4 regions of the Lysinibacillus sp. FSL K6-0075 genome follow, and region 1 is predicted to be linked to each of the others. Evidence: riboswitches for the same ligand, from Rfam matches in the RefSeq annotation. Region 1 holds a riboswitch; each other region holds the start of a gene.

Region 1 (3,560 bases):
CAAGAGATAATACCGCTTTGTTTTGAATAGCTGTCACAGTATTCCAACCATCACGCGCAAGAATTTCTCCTATTGGATCTTCTGTATAGTTTACTGTCGTTAAAATAACGTCTGGGTTTTTCGCAATCACATCTTCCTCAGAAACTTGCGCCCAACTATTCAATTCAGAAAAAACATTATTAACATTAGCTGCATCTAGTATTTCTTGTTGGAAAGTGCTAGAGCCCGCTGTATAAATGTCTGGCTTAGGGCTAACCTCTAAATAAACATTTTTCGGCGTCTTTACGTCTTTCACCTTCGTTTGTACTTCAGCAATTTTCGCTTTAATCTCTTCGTTTAATTTACTTCCTTGATCAGCAACATCCATCACAGCAGCAATTTGTTCGATATCTCCATAAACATCATCGAAAGTAGTCGCAGATTGAATAACAAACACTTTAATTCCTGCATCTTCAAGCGGCTTTAGTGCATCCTTATCACCGATTGTATAAGCAATGACAACATCTGGCTTTAACGCTAAAATTCGTTCACTGTTAAAATTCGTAGTATCAGAGACACGTTCAATTTTTTGTGCTTCCTCTGGGTAAGTATCGTACTCAGTTGCCCCTACAATTTTATCGCCAACACCTAGAGCAAACAAGATTTCAGTATTACTTGGTTGTAATGATACAACTGTTTTTGGAACTTCATTAAATTCTATTTCAACACCACGGTCATCTGTCACTTTATAGCTTGTTTTCTCTGTGTGTTGTGTATCCTGTGAAGCATCTTTGTTTTTTGTATCTTCAGCAGTGCCACAGCCTGCTAACATCAGTGCAAGTAAGAGCACTGATAGCCATTGGAATTTAAATACTTTCTTCATTATTATTCTCCTTTTTCTTTTTCATTGGGTATGATTTACTAATAAATGGTATTTCAGCTATTCCTGTTTGCTGATTCATAAAAACAGCCATGACAAAACATACATTAGCTAATAAGCCAAGGTAATCGAAAAGAATAGCAGGAACCGCTCGTTCTTCTGATACTTTGTGTAAGGTACGATATGATTTTTTTGCTTCACTGCGGCAAAGATGTAAAGCAGCAGCGGCCTCAGTTCCTTGAGGTAAAACAAAACTTTGAATCTCTTCCTTCACATGACCAACGTAAAAGTCATAACGCTCACTTAACCAAGATAAATCCTCTTCAGTTACTGCTAGTTTTCCACGAACTGAGCCATTGACATGATAAGCCATAGGTAAAATAAGCATTAAATCCTCTTCAACAACTTGAATATCCTCTTTTTTTACTGCAGCTAATGCAACTCCTAGATGTGTTGTGAGGCTATCCGTTCGAATTTCAAAATCGACCGTTGAAGCTTTCTCACGCATAAATGGATAACAAGAATAACGTGCATCTTTTTTCACTTGCTGTCCCCCCTACTTTCTATAATGAAAAATTCTTACATGAAAGGCATAAAAAAAGCCGCTCCTTTTGCAAAGGAACGACAAAAATAACATAATGATCGCCATCAAGCTCGACTTAGCCTATGTTTTTGCCGTATATCCTCCTAGCTTCCGAGAAGTTTTTATACGTTCAAATAAAGGTCGGTCTCCTGGCTTGTACAGTTCATTACATGAAACGAATGAGTTATAAAGAACCTTCCCATCTTCTTTGAGACAGTGGTAAATCTTTATAATGGCTGTACTTACAGTTGCGGAAACAGCTCCGGTTTTTCACCGGATTCCCGATTATGCTAACTAGCACCTTTATTCTGCAAGAATAATTCATTTGTAAAGCAGTTTATCATATATGATTCAGAAAAAATAGTTGTGCTGCGCATGGATAACTTTAAACATCCAGCAATATTTCTACTTTAAGAGAAAATTTAAAACCATTTTATAAGTTTTTACATTATTAAAAAAATTTATAGACTATAATAGTGTTTCAATTGCCTGTTCGATATCGAGCTGAGAATCTGTTGGCTCAAAGCGTGCGACAGTCTTACCACCAGCATCTACTAGAAACTTTGTAAAGTTCCAGCGAATATTACGACCATCTAAAAAGCTTGGGGCAAGTTGAACAATTGCTTCAGCAAGCATTTTCTCTTGCATACTTGCCTTACCAAATTCTCGAAAATTCGCTTCATGCTTTAAATAATTAAAGAGTGGATGTGTAGCCTCACCATTCACCTGTACAAGCTCAAAAATCGGGAATGTGACTCCATAGTTCACCTTGCAAAGATGCTTAGTTTCCTCCCCATCTTCAGGATTTTGATGACCAAATTGATCACAGGGGAAGCCAAGGACTACAAAATTTTCTTTCCCATATTTATCATACATTTTTTGTAAATCTTCAAATTGATATGTAAATCGGCATTGATTTGCCGTGTTAACAATTAACATTGTTTTTCCACGATATGTTTCCATCGATAAAATTTCACCATTAGGCTTCCGTACTAGATAATTATAAATGCTCATGCCATAACCCCTTATAGTTTTTCGTTTATTATAGTTGACTAGTCAACAGATCATCAAAGAATTTGCCCAAAAAAACACCATCTCGCTACTTTGAACGGATGGCTGACTTATACTTCTTTTTATATTTAGCATCTTGCTCTTCATTAATTAAACGATGGGCAATGTCTAATAATTTCGAGTCATTTGTTTGATCATATAGCTTTTTAAATGACATAATAATATCCTGTCGAATGAGAGATGGCTGCTTTTCATCTATACATGTTTGAAATCTTTTAGCTAGATATGACACAACCAGATCTCTTTGTACCTGTCCTGCTTGCCCAATTTTCCAAATTGCTTGTAATGCATGCCTTGCTGTGACGGATTGTTCGTCATAAGTCACAGCCCAAATCTTTAAGAAATCCTCCAATACCCTTTCTTCTGGATCACTTTTTGCAGCTAAAGCGCATAAAATTTGTGCAGCACGTGCACGAGAATATCCATTTTTGTATGTAAGTGCTTTTATTAGCTGTTCCCAAACTGCATATGTCCAATCTACGGGTTCCTGCATAATCTTCAATAATTCCTCGTAAGATTCATATTGAATATCGCGATCATGCTCTGTTAGATTATTAAAAAGTTGCAGAATCTCTTTTTCCATAATTTATCCCTACCTTTATTGTTTCAGAACGTAATAAAATTTGATTTATGGTACACTTAACTTAATTTTTTTCGCAAAGAAGGTGAGTTTATGAATAAATTTAATGCTAGGAAATTGATTTTTCGGTTGATTGTGATTTTATCCCTACTTATAGCTGCCTATTTTGTTATCCCTGTGTCCATGCCTTTAATATTCGCTGGGATTAGTGCATTTTTCTTAGAACCAATTGTCATGTTCTTTAAGCGGAAATGGAAAATGTCACGGAAAATAGCAGTTGCTTTTATTTACATAGTGAGTGTTATTGTTATATCTATTATTTGCTATCTTTCCATTACACAAATCATGACGCAAATAATTTTACTGTCTAAGCAAGCTCCCTATTATATTTCCAAGCTATCAGATATGTGGCTTCATATGCAAGAAAATATTTCTAAATACACAGAAGACTTTCCACCTGAAGTAAG
Region 2 (3,560 bases), 1.6 Mb from region 1:
AAAATGAATGGGTTTATCGAGCAAATCTTCCACTTCGGTTTGCGCAACGGCCCATGCTATTTTTTCTTCCATTTTTTCAGTAGACCAGCCGAGGTTCAATGGTCCAAATGCTATATCTTGCTTGACGGTCCCTGAAAAAAGCTGATGATCTGCATTCTGAAAGACAATGCCTACCTGCTGACGTAGAACTTTTAAAGCTTTTCGACTATATTCTAGTCCGTTGCCTTCGAATAAAATCGTCCCAGCTGTAGGTTTCAAAATACCATTAAGATGCTGAAACAAAGTCGATTTTCCTGCGCCATTATGCCCGAGTATGGCGATTTTTTTCCCTTTTGGAATGTCTAATGTAATATCTGACAACGCTTTCGTACCATCTGCATAGGCATATGATAATTGGTTGAGTTCAAAATAAAATGCTGTCATGTGAAATACCCTCCATATACGATGAGGACTAGTAATATTGCTGCCATACCTAGCCAATTTTTCTTGCTATAGGAGCCCATCTCTTGCCAGTAGACGGCCTCGCCACCACGTGATTGCATGGCATTGTTTAGTTCCCGACTACGTTGAAACATTTCCACAAATAATGCCACAATGAGCATGGAGACAGAGCGTAGCCATTGCATCGGTGAATGGTAGCCGAGACGTGCTTGCTGGGCTAGATGAATATTTTGCATACTTTCTAAAAACATAAAAATAAAACGATAGGTTAGTTCGACGAGCTCAACCAATAAAGAGGGGAGTCGCCATTGTCGTAGCACATAACATATTCCTTGTACAGAAGTGGTTAGAATTAAAAAGTATAAACAACTAATACTGCCCAGAACGACAAAGAACAGCTGCTGCGCTAATAGCACACTTGCGTTCCCAATGAAAACAGTCCAATTCGTCCATGTATAAGACCAAATATGGGCAGGTAGTGCATTGGTTGACGGTGTAATGGAAAGTAAAATAGATACGAGACTTGTGAATAAGAAAAAACTAGGTAGCAATAATAACTTGGCATAGTATGTAAGCGGAATTTTTGCACCTAAAATGATAAAAGCACTCATTACAAAAAATGTAATGAGTGAAAGTCGTTCATCTCTCAAGATGAGCGTTATGAGAAGTAGTCCAAGTGAAAATATCATTTTTTCTAGCGGATGAACAGACGCTAGCTTATTAAGATAGGCATACTTATCAATGAGTAACATAATGGTTAACCTTCTTTATGTTTGCCACGCATATAGCCGATGAAGTAGCCAATAAAGCCAGCTCCAATAGCTGCCTGTAGCACGAATAATAAGCTTTCGATTTCACCGCTTGGTGGCTCCCATAGGCTTTCGAACCATGGTTCATATTCCGCATTGATTTCACCAATGGCTGCTTCTGCCTCTCCATCAGCACCACCAAATTCAGCACCTTTTTGTATGAACAATGGAATGATGGCTAACAACACAACAATTGCTAATAACAATAAATTTTTTTTCATCTGTTAATGTGCCTCCTTTGTTGAGAAAACACGTAAAGTTTTTAATTCGCTAATATTGTATTTTTTCAAGAAATTCATCACAATGACCGTTAAAATCCCTTCACTCACCGCTAAAGGAATTTGAGTTAAGGCAAAAATACCTGCAAACTTTGTAAAGGATGCCATAAAGCCTCCAACTTCTGAAGGGAAGGCTAGTGCTAGTTGTACAGAAGTCACAACATATGTACCTAAATCACCAAGCATAGCTGCGAAAAATACGGCTAGTGAAAATGACAAACCTACTTTTTGTGCTCCTTTAAAGACAAAGTAAGCAATAAAAGGACCTACAATAGCCATCGAAAAGGCGTTCGCCCCTAAAGTCGTGATTCCTCCATGTGCTAATAATAAAGATTGGAATAATAAAACGATTGTTCCAATTACACTCATGGCTAGAGGGCCAAAGAGAACTGTCCCAAGTCCAACACCAGTTGGGTGAGAGCAGCTACCTGTAACAGAAGGGATTTTTAAGGCAGATAGCACAAAAGCAAAGGCTCCTGAAAGCCCTAAAAGCATCTTTGTTTCAGGATTTTCTTCAATTGTTTTGCGAATAGAACGCAATCCTAGAACGATAAAAGGAATAGAAATAACCCACCAAAAAATCGCCCATTCGATTGGTAAAAAACCTTCCATGATATGCATCGCAAAGGCACGTTTTGGCACAATTAAAAAGGCCAATAAAAAATAACTAAGTTTCCACCATGAAAATTTCAAAAAGCTTTCCTCCTAACTAATTAATAGATTTTTAGAATGTAGCGTGCGTAAATAAAAAAGCACTTCTCCGTTGGTGGAAAAGTGCATAGCTAAAAAAGCAAATAACATTCTCATCTGCTAAGCCGCACACCTATCCTCGTAGGCTGAAACGATCACCTATTTTTCGGCAGGTCTCCTGGCTCTAGTTCAATACTTTATAGGTCTTCCCATCCGTTGGACAGTGACATATTCTATAAAGCTCCCTATTACAGTGGCGGGACCGCGCCGGACTCAAACCGGCTTCCCTTTTAAGCAAAATGCCAAGCATTTTACACCGAAAAACATTCAATTGTGAGATTTCACGACAAAGTGTAACATGATTTTCCATAAATATGCTATACCTTTTTATAAAATTTTTTTAATTAAAGGTCAACGGCGAATATTCTGATAATATTCATTGTGCTAATGATGGATATTGTATAAATTTTATACCCCAGTTCACTTCAAAATTGATAAATTTGTCATAAATTTTTAAAGAAATATTGAAATTTTAAAATAATAAGATATGATTAAGACAGTTTTCTATTTAAAATACTAATAAAAATTTCATATAAAACGTCAATAAGTGCTCGAATAGCTCGAGATAATAGGGAAATTGGTGAAAATCCAATACAGCCCCCGCTACTGTAATAGCTGATGAAATCGCAAAGCCACTGGTGCAAACTTGGGAAGGTGCGACTGTAAAATGAAGCTTAAGTCAGGAAACCTGCTTATTTGATTGTGCATGCAAACTTTTCGGAGGGAGAAGTTGAAGCGGAAGCGAGTACCTTTATTTCATGCTATTCGTTTTTATTTGGCTTCTACAAAACCTTTACTCTTCGTTTTAGAGTAAAGGTTTTTCTTTTCCAGAAAGCAAATGAGGGGAGACAGAAGATGACAACATGGAATTTAGAGGGGATGAAAACACATCTCTTTATTTGCAATGGCAGTAGTTGCATGAATAAGGATGGTGAGGAAATTACCTTAGCCATTCGAGATGAAATACAGCGACAAGCACTCGATCAAGAAATACATACGACAAGAACGCGCTGTAATGGACGATGCAAGGATGCCTGTGTGGTAATCGCCTACCCTCAAGGGAATTGGTATCGTGTGCCATCAACAGAGCATGCTAGGACACTAGTACAAGATTTACATCATGAATCCTTATACAACGAACATGTCTTTACACTTCGTGAAGGTACATTACAGCGTACTGCTCAAACAACAGCCATTAAAGGGATCGAAAAGGTGAAAGAGGGGTAACAACATGGCGCAAAAAGGAAAAATTTTCGTAGTAGGCTTTGGACCTGGAGATTTT
Region 3 (3,560 bases), 210 kb from region 1:
AAATAGAAGATCTTGCTTTCCTAAACTTGGCTGACCTTCTTCGCAAATTGGTCAGGGACATATGTGAGATAAGGCTTACCTGTCAGTGAGTGTGTTTGAATATCGGCAAAGACACCAAATACATCTTGCAACAATGCTGGCGTCAGCACTTCCTCTGGTGTACCATGACAAACGATCCGCCCTTGCTGTAAAACGTAAATTTGATCGCAGTACATAGCAGCGATATTCAAGTCATGCAAAGCTGCCACTACGGTTAAATGTAAGGTCTGAATTAAATCCATGAGTTGAAGTTGATGTTGAATATCTAAATGATTCGTCGGCTCATCTAATATTAGTACCTGTGCTTGTTGAGCGAGTGCTCGTGCAACCATTACGCGCTTTTTCTCGCCTCCTGAAAGAGAGCTAAAGCTTCGTTTCTCTAAATGAGATATACCCGTTTGTCTAAGAGCATCTTTAACAATTTGGAAATCTTGCTCTTGATCAAGCTCTAATAGCTTTTTATGTGGCGTTCTCCCCATACTGACTAAATCATGCACAGTGAAATCAAATAAAACGGGTGTTTCTTGGCTAACAACGGCCAAATTTTTTGCAATTGCTTTACTTGTTTGCTTTAAAATATCCTGCTCATTTAATAATACCGTACCGCTTTCGGGTTTTAGGAGACGATACATATTTTTTAACAATGTTGATTTTCCGCTTCCATTAGGGCCAATTAATCCAACAAATTGCTTTTCTTTTATTTGAATACTTACATCATGTAGTATACGCTGATCGTAAATGGAGAATGATACTTGTTTCGCTTCTAATGTCATGGAAATTAATCTCCTTCACCGAAAGAATAGTTGTTACGACGGAGTAGCCAAATGAAAAATGGTCCTCCACAAAAAGCTGTAATAATACCAATTGGCATTTCCTGAGGAGCGATGATGATTCGAGCAAAGGCATCTGCCCACACTAAGAATATTCCACCTATTAAAGCACTAATAGGTATTACATATTTATAGTTTGAGCCCACAATTAATCGCACAATATGGGGAATAATTAATCCCACAAATCCAATAGAACCACTAACTGCGACAAGCACACCTGTTAACAGAGAAACGAGTAATATTAGCTGGATACGAAATTGCTGAAGATTCACGCCTAATGTCACTGCCGCCTCTTCCCCCAGTAATAATAAATTTAAATTGCGATAGTGTAGCCACAGTAGCCCAAATACAACGAAGAATACGAAAGCTGGAATCACAATATTATTCCATTTAGCTCCAGCTAAACTACCTAGCATCCAAAACATAACAGCCTTTAAAGCCCCTTCTTGCTTTGACATCATTAAAATAAAGTTAGAGATAGCCGTTAAGATAAAGGACACAGCCATACCTGCCAATAGCAAGCGGAAAATAGAGACACGTCCACCAACACGTGATAAGAAAAAAACAAGTGCAATGGCAAGTAATGACCCAAGAAATGCGGATACTGACAGAGCGTAAATCCCTAAAAATGAAAAGGCCCCTAAAATAATTACAGAAGTAGCTCCGACAGCTGCCCCTGAAGAAATTCCTAGAATATACGGGTCAGCAATGGAATTTCGTACAAGCGCCTGAATCGCTGCCCCCGCAATGGCTAACCCCGCTCCAACAATAGCAGCTAGCAAAACACGAGGTGCTCTTATTTGCCAAATGATGATTTCCTGTGAGCGACTCCAATCTTGTTCGATAGCATTTTGTATAAAAGGAATTTTAGAAAGAATAACTTTCCATACATATAATGGTGTAACTGAAACAGAGCCAACCATTACAGCAAATGTCATTGAAACAATTAATACCATGAAAAGTACAAAGGAAAATAACATAAATTTTTTATTCATCTGTTTTAAACTCCTACTGAATATTGATGAATGAAGCAATAAAAAAAGGTATTCCATGCGAAAATACACATAGAAATACCCTAGATTAAACAAAGTCAGAAAATATCCAGCTATTGTCCGTAATTGCTTGCATCCTCGTGGGCATTACAGGTATTACTAACTGGCAGGTCTCCTGGCTTCGATTCAACATCCTATAATTGCCTTCCCATTCTTACACAGTGGCAAATAATATTATAGGATTCCTCGTTACAGTTGCGGGACAGCATCGGACTTCCACCGACTTCCCTTTTAAGTGACATTCAAAAATATCACACCAATAGTATTTGAAGTTATAAAATTGTGACGATTCTATCATACATTTTTATAGATAGTTAGTCTACATAGAAATGCATCTAGCATTTGAGTTAACTAATTTTAATAATAAGGTTGACACAGATACTTTCGTTTTTTACACTAGCTGTAATAACTTTTAAAACGAGGTGAAATCATGGCAACTGTTACACAACATAGTCATCATAAATTAAGAACTGTCGACATTACCTATATTGGATTATTTTCAACGCTAATGATGGTGGGTGCTAATATCACTTCCTTTGCACCCTTTATGGTAGTTGGTGGTGTACCCATTACGCTTCAAACCTTTTTTGCGATTTTAGCAGGGCTTATTCTTGGTAGTAGAAAAGGTGCGCTCGCCTGTACAATTTATATGTGTGTGGGTTTGGCAGGAGCACCTGTCTTTGCTCGCTTTGGTGGTGGAATTGGTCAAATTTTAAGTCCTACCTTTGGGTTTATTATTACATTTATTTTAGCGGCATTTGTTGCAGGGTGGATCGTGGAACGAAGCGGGACAAAGAAAAGCTTTATCGTAGCTGCTTTAGTAGCAACGGCTATAAATTATTTGATAGGAACAAATTGGATGTTTTTTGCATACAAGCTTTGGGCGAGTGCGCCAGAGAATTTTTCTTATAAGCTAGCTTGGCTTTGGATGATGCCTCCACTACCAAAAGATATTATTTTAGCCATTTTTGCTGGTATCTTCGCGTATAGATTACAAAAAACATTGAAAATCATGCCCATTCAATAACATATCTCTTCACTTCTTTCGTGTCAGACTAGAGGAAAATTTATTCATAGGTCATGTCCATCATTTCTGCACATTTATTTGCTACAGTAAGGGCAAATAGTGAGGAGGATATCACATGACATTCAATAGAAGATGGTCAATCGGACTATTATCAGTAGTCGCTCTAATTAGTTTATCGGCTTGTACAGAGGATCAAACAAAGCCTGCATCCACTTCTGTGGATACTTCTGAAGAAATCGATCATTCTGCGATGAACCATTCAAGTTCTGGCGAAATACCGGCAACCTTAAAAAAAGCTGAAAACCCGAAATTTCCTGTGGGGAGTACAGCCATTATTACAGATGGACATATGGACGGTATGAAAGGAGCCGAAGCAACAATAGTAGGTGCCTATAATACGACTGCCTATGTTATTTCCTATGAGCCCACATCTGGTGGAAAGCGTATAGAAAAGCATAAGTGGGTGATTCATGAAGAATTGATTGACCCACAAGAAGCACCACTGGCTCCTGGAACAGAAGTAAAAACGGATGCAGCACATATGGAAGGTATGGAAAGTGCGACTGTCCTTATTGATGAGGCTGTGCAAACAACTGTATATATGGTTGATTA
Region 4 (3,560 bases), 2.2 Mb from region 1:
AACTTCCGCATAATGCTTGAGTGGCTCGAAATGGCCATAGCCTGTCACCTTCGTCGCAATGGTCTCCATATATAAAATTTGCGGCTCGCCAAAGGAGACGGCTAATGAAAAACGTCTCATTAATACCTCTGTCAGGACCTCCAATTGAATGACACCCATAATATGGACATGGATTTCCTGGAACTTTTCCTGCCAAACGACACGTAAAGAAGGCTCTTCGGCTTCAATTAAACGGAAAATCTGTAGCACTTCCTTGATATGCTGATCGCCCGCATATTGAACCTTTGCCTGTAGCGTTGGGACAAGCTCATAGGGCTGTGTTAGCGTCGTTGTACCGATTCGATCTCCAATGTTTGCCTGACTCAGCCCTTTCACCGCGAAAATCTCTCCTGCTTCAACCTGTTGAACGGTCTCAAAGCGACTGCCATTATAAAGGCGAATTTCTGTCACTTTTTCCGTCACTTCACCAAATGAAAATTCATCCCGCACATGTAAGGAGCCCTTGACAGCCTTCATAAAGGTTAAACGCTGATGCCCATCATGACGAATTTTAAAAACCTCTCCTTCAAACGGGACATCCTGCTCAAATTGGGTAGCCGTTAACAGGGGAAGCTGGTCAAGAAATTCCTGAATGCCCTCATCCTTTAAGGCAGAGCCTATAAAGCAAGGGAAAGCACATTCGTTTTTAATCATGGCCTGTAGCTGAGCAAGACATGGTTCATGCTCTAATGACTCATTCAGAAAGGCATCCAGCAATTTTTCGTCGCGCTCCGCCAGCCATTCCATGATGCTATTTGACACATAATCTGCTCGCAGCGGTTCATCGACGAACAACACATGCTGAGAGCAATCTTTACGAAGCTGGCTCATGACAGCTCCTACATTTGCTCCTTCACGATCCGTTTTATTGATAAAGAAGAAGGTTGGGACATGGTATTTACGTAAAAGCTGCCACACGGTTTCAGTATGGCCTTGTATCCCTTCGACTGCGCTAATGATAATAATGGCATAATCCATCACACGGATGGCACGCTCCATCTCAGGGGAGAAATCGACATGCCCAGGTGTATCAATCAATGTGTATGTATCATCGCCAATGCTCATGCGACCTTGCTCGGCAAAGATCGTAATCCCACGCCTGCGCTCTAGCTCATGATTATCAAGAAAGGTATCCTGATGATCGACTCGACCACGGGCTTGAATACTATTTGTATGAAAAAGCACTTGCTCAGAGAAGGTCGTTTTCCCTGCATCCACATGCGCCAGTACACCGATTGTTTTGTACATAAGAAATCCTCGTTTCTATAGATTGCTATCTTTTCATTGTAACAGAATACTCGCATATATAATTCTTGTAAAATAGTTCGTATTTTTGTCGAAATAGTGCTAATATAGTGATGATTGCATAATTAGCGTCATACTACGCTAGTCTATCAATAGTATTGACCATAATAGAACGTATTGGTGCAAATGGCATTTGTCATTTGCTTAAAAGGGAAATCGGTGCAATTCCGATGCTGTCCCGCAACTGTAAATGGGGAGTCTATACAGCATGCCACTGTAGTAAAACTATGGGAAGGCGTATAGATGATGAACCTAAGCCAGGATACCTGCCAGTATGTGTTTTTTGACTAAGAACCACGAGGATGGGGATAGTGATAAAGGTAATGATGATACCGTTATTTCACTATGCTACTCTCTTGGCGACAAGAGGGTTTTTTTTATGCCCTTCCAACCACATGGGTAGTAAAGAAGTCTCTGATTTCTTTCTATATTTTAACAACAAAGGAGAAAAGGACATGAAGAAATGGAAAAGTATATGGCTGATGATGATCATTGCCTTGGTCGCTATTTTAGGGGCTTGTAATGCAAAGGACAAAACTGAATCAGCAGCACAAGGTGAAAAGGTTGAGCCATCTGAGGCAGCAACAGAAGTAACCATTGAAAATAATGACACAAGCCAAACATATAAGGAAGCACCTACGAAAGCGATTAGCTTAAATCAGCATGTGACAGAAATTATGCTGGCGCTTGGCTTAGAGGATTCTATGGTTGGGACGGCTTACTTAGATGACAAAATCTATGAGCCCCTGCAAGAGGCATACGATAAAGTCCCTGTGCTTTCTGACCAATACCCAACGAAGGAGCAAGTGATTGATGCCGAGGCGGATTTCTTATATGCAGGCTGGAAAAGTGGCTTTGGTGAAAAGGGCGTTGGCACACCAGAGGAGCTTGAAGAATTAGGCATTCATACGTATTTACATACGGCTTCTAACATGACAAAACCAACATTAGAAGATATTTTCACTGATATTCGCAATATCGCGAAGATTTTCCGTATCGAAGATCGTGGCGAAGCTTTAATTGAGCAAATGACAAAAGATGTAGAGGCAGTACAAGCTAAATTACCAAAAGATAGCGAAAAATTACGTGTTCTTGTGTTTGATAGCGGTGAAAAGGATGTATTTACAGCTGGTCAAAACTTTATGAATGAGCTGGTGACAATCGCGGGTGGTCAAAATATCTTTGGTGATGTGGAATCAGGCTGGACAACTGTGTCGAAGGAAGATGCAGTAGATCGTAATCCAGAGGTTGTTGTCGTGATTGATTATGGTGAAACAACGGCAGAACAAAAGATCCAATTCTTAAAAAATGATCCAGCATTAAAGGAGATGGAAGCTGTCAAGAATGATCACTTTGTCATCCTGCCACTTTCAGCAGCATCTGAAGGGGTTCGTGCGGCAGAGGCCATTGAAATTTTAGCGAAGGGCTTCTATCCTGAAAACTTTTAAACCAATTTGAGCTAGCGCTTTGCTAGCTCCTTTTTCATAAGGAGCGATATCAATGAACGCATTTCAAAAAAACGTACCAGATCAAACATTTGAAACACTAAACCGTGAGGGTGAATTTACCCGTCTAGCAGTTAGCCCTGGCATTATCAATAAGCATTATACGCCAGCGCAATTTCAAAAAATAGCCGAAATTGCTGGCGAAAAGGGTGCGATTAAGTATTCCGCCTCCTATAGTATTCTCGTATCCATTCCAACGAGCGATGCGACAGAAGCTGTGCAAGCCTTACAGGAAGCGGGTCTTTATGTTGCGTCCTCTGGCTCCATTATTGCCATGAAGGCTTGCGATTTTTGTGATGGTGAGAAAATGGAGGCTGCTCCGATAACTGAACATCTTTATCATGCTTTAGAGGGGATCAAGGTACCTGCAAGAGTACGTGTCAATATCAATGGCTGTGCATCTGCCTGCTACAATGCAGTCTATGATGATATTGGGCTCGTGTATCAGCAGGAAAGCTTTGATGTCTATTTAGGTGCTGTGCCGATGGGGGCAAAGGCACAGGCTGGCACATTATTCGCTAAAAGGGTAGGTGTCGAGCACATTGAAGATTTTTTATTGCACATGATAAGCCTTTATAAAGAGCATGCTCGCCCGAATGAACCCTTTTATAAATTTTATCGCAGAACCAAGTCCGCAGAATATTGGGAACTAGTAAAAAATTCTATTAAATAGCAGGAATATTACTTAGGGTGTCGAAGTATTGTAGTAAG

Evidence for each region. Region 1 has a riboswitch for cobalamin ahead of MHB65_RS23040 (hypothetical protein). Riboswitches for the same ligand answer to the same signal wherever they lie in the genome.
Region 2: another riboswitch for cobalamin. It lies ahead of MHB65_RS14805 (energy-coupling factor ABC transporter permease); the one in region 1 lies ahead of MHB65_RS23040 (hypothetical protein).
Region 3: another riboswitch for cobalamin. It lies ahead of MHB65_RS21855 (iron chelate uptake ABC transporter family permease subunit); the one in region 1 lies ahead of MHB65_RS23040 (hypothetical protein).
Region 4: another riboswitch for cobalamin. It lies ahead of MHB65_RS11495 (ABC transporter substrate-binding protein); the one in region 1 lies ahead of MHB65_RS23040 (hypothetical protein).

The regions. Positions count from the first base shown of each region.
Region 1 is NZ_CP151947.1:4,590,040-4,593,599, forward strand. Features, by position in the region: gene MHB65_RS23035 (cobalamin-binding protein) at 1-862, opposite strand, end outside; gene MHB65_RS23040 (hypothetical protein) at 846-1,403, opposite strand; cobalamin riboswitch at 1,564-1,762, opposite strand; gene MHB65_RS23045 (glutathione peroxidase) at 1,911-2,456, opposite strand; gene MHB65_RS23050 (hypothetical protein) at 2,542-3,096, opposite strand; gene ytvI (sporulation integral membrane protein YtvI) at 3,187-3,560, shown strand, end outside.
Region 2 is NZ_CP151947.1:3,004,017-3,007,576, reverse strand. Features, by position in the region: gene MHB65_RS14820 (ATP-binding cassette domain-containing protein) at 1-423, opposite strand, end outside; gene cbiQ (cobalt ECF transporter T component CbiQ) at 420-1,193, opposite strand; gene MHB65_RS14810 (energy-coupling factor ABC transporter substrate-binding protein) at 1,199-1,471, opposite strand; gene MHB65_RS14805 (energy-coupling factor ABC transporter permease) at 1,475-2,221, opposite strand; cobalamin riboswitch at 2,369-2,554, opposite strand; cobalamin riboswitch at 2,807-2,989, shown strand; gene MHB65_RS14800 ((2Fe-2S) ferredoxin domain-containing protein) at 3,134-3,505, shown strand; gene cobJ (precorrin-3B C(17)-methyltransferase) at 3,510-3,560, shown strand, end outside.
Region 3 is NZ_CP151947.1:4,379,236-4,382,795, forward strand. Features, by position in the region: gene MHB65_RS21850 (heme ABC transporter ATP-binding protein) at 21-812, opposite strand; gene MHB65_RS21855 (iron chelate uptake ABC transporter family permease subunit) at 818-1,864, opposite strand; cobalamin riboswitch at 2,009-2,197, opposite strand; gene MHB65_RS21860 (biotin transporter BioY) at 2,352-2,948, shown strand; gene MHB65_RS21865 (YdhK family protein) at 3,064-3,560, shown strand, end outside.
Region 4 is NZ_CP151947.1:2,346,297-2,349,856, forward strand. Features, by position in the region: gene MHB65_RS11490 (translation factor GTPase family protein) at 1-1,287, opposite strand, end outside; cobalamin riboswitch at 1,446-1,633, shown strand; gene MHB65_RS11495 (ABC transporter substrate-binding protein) at 1,800-2,792, shown strand; gene MHB65_RS11500 (precorrin-3B methylase) at 2,845-3,522, shown strand.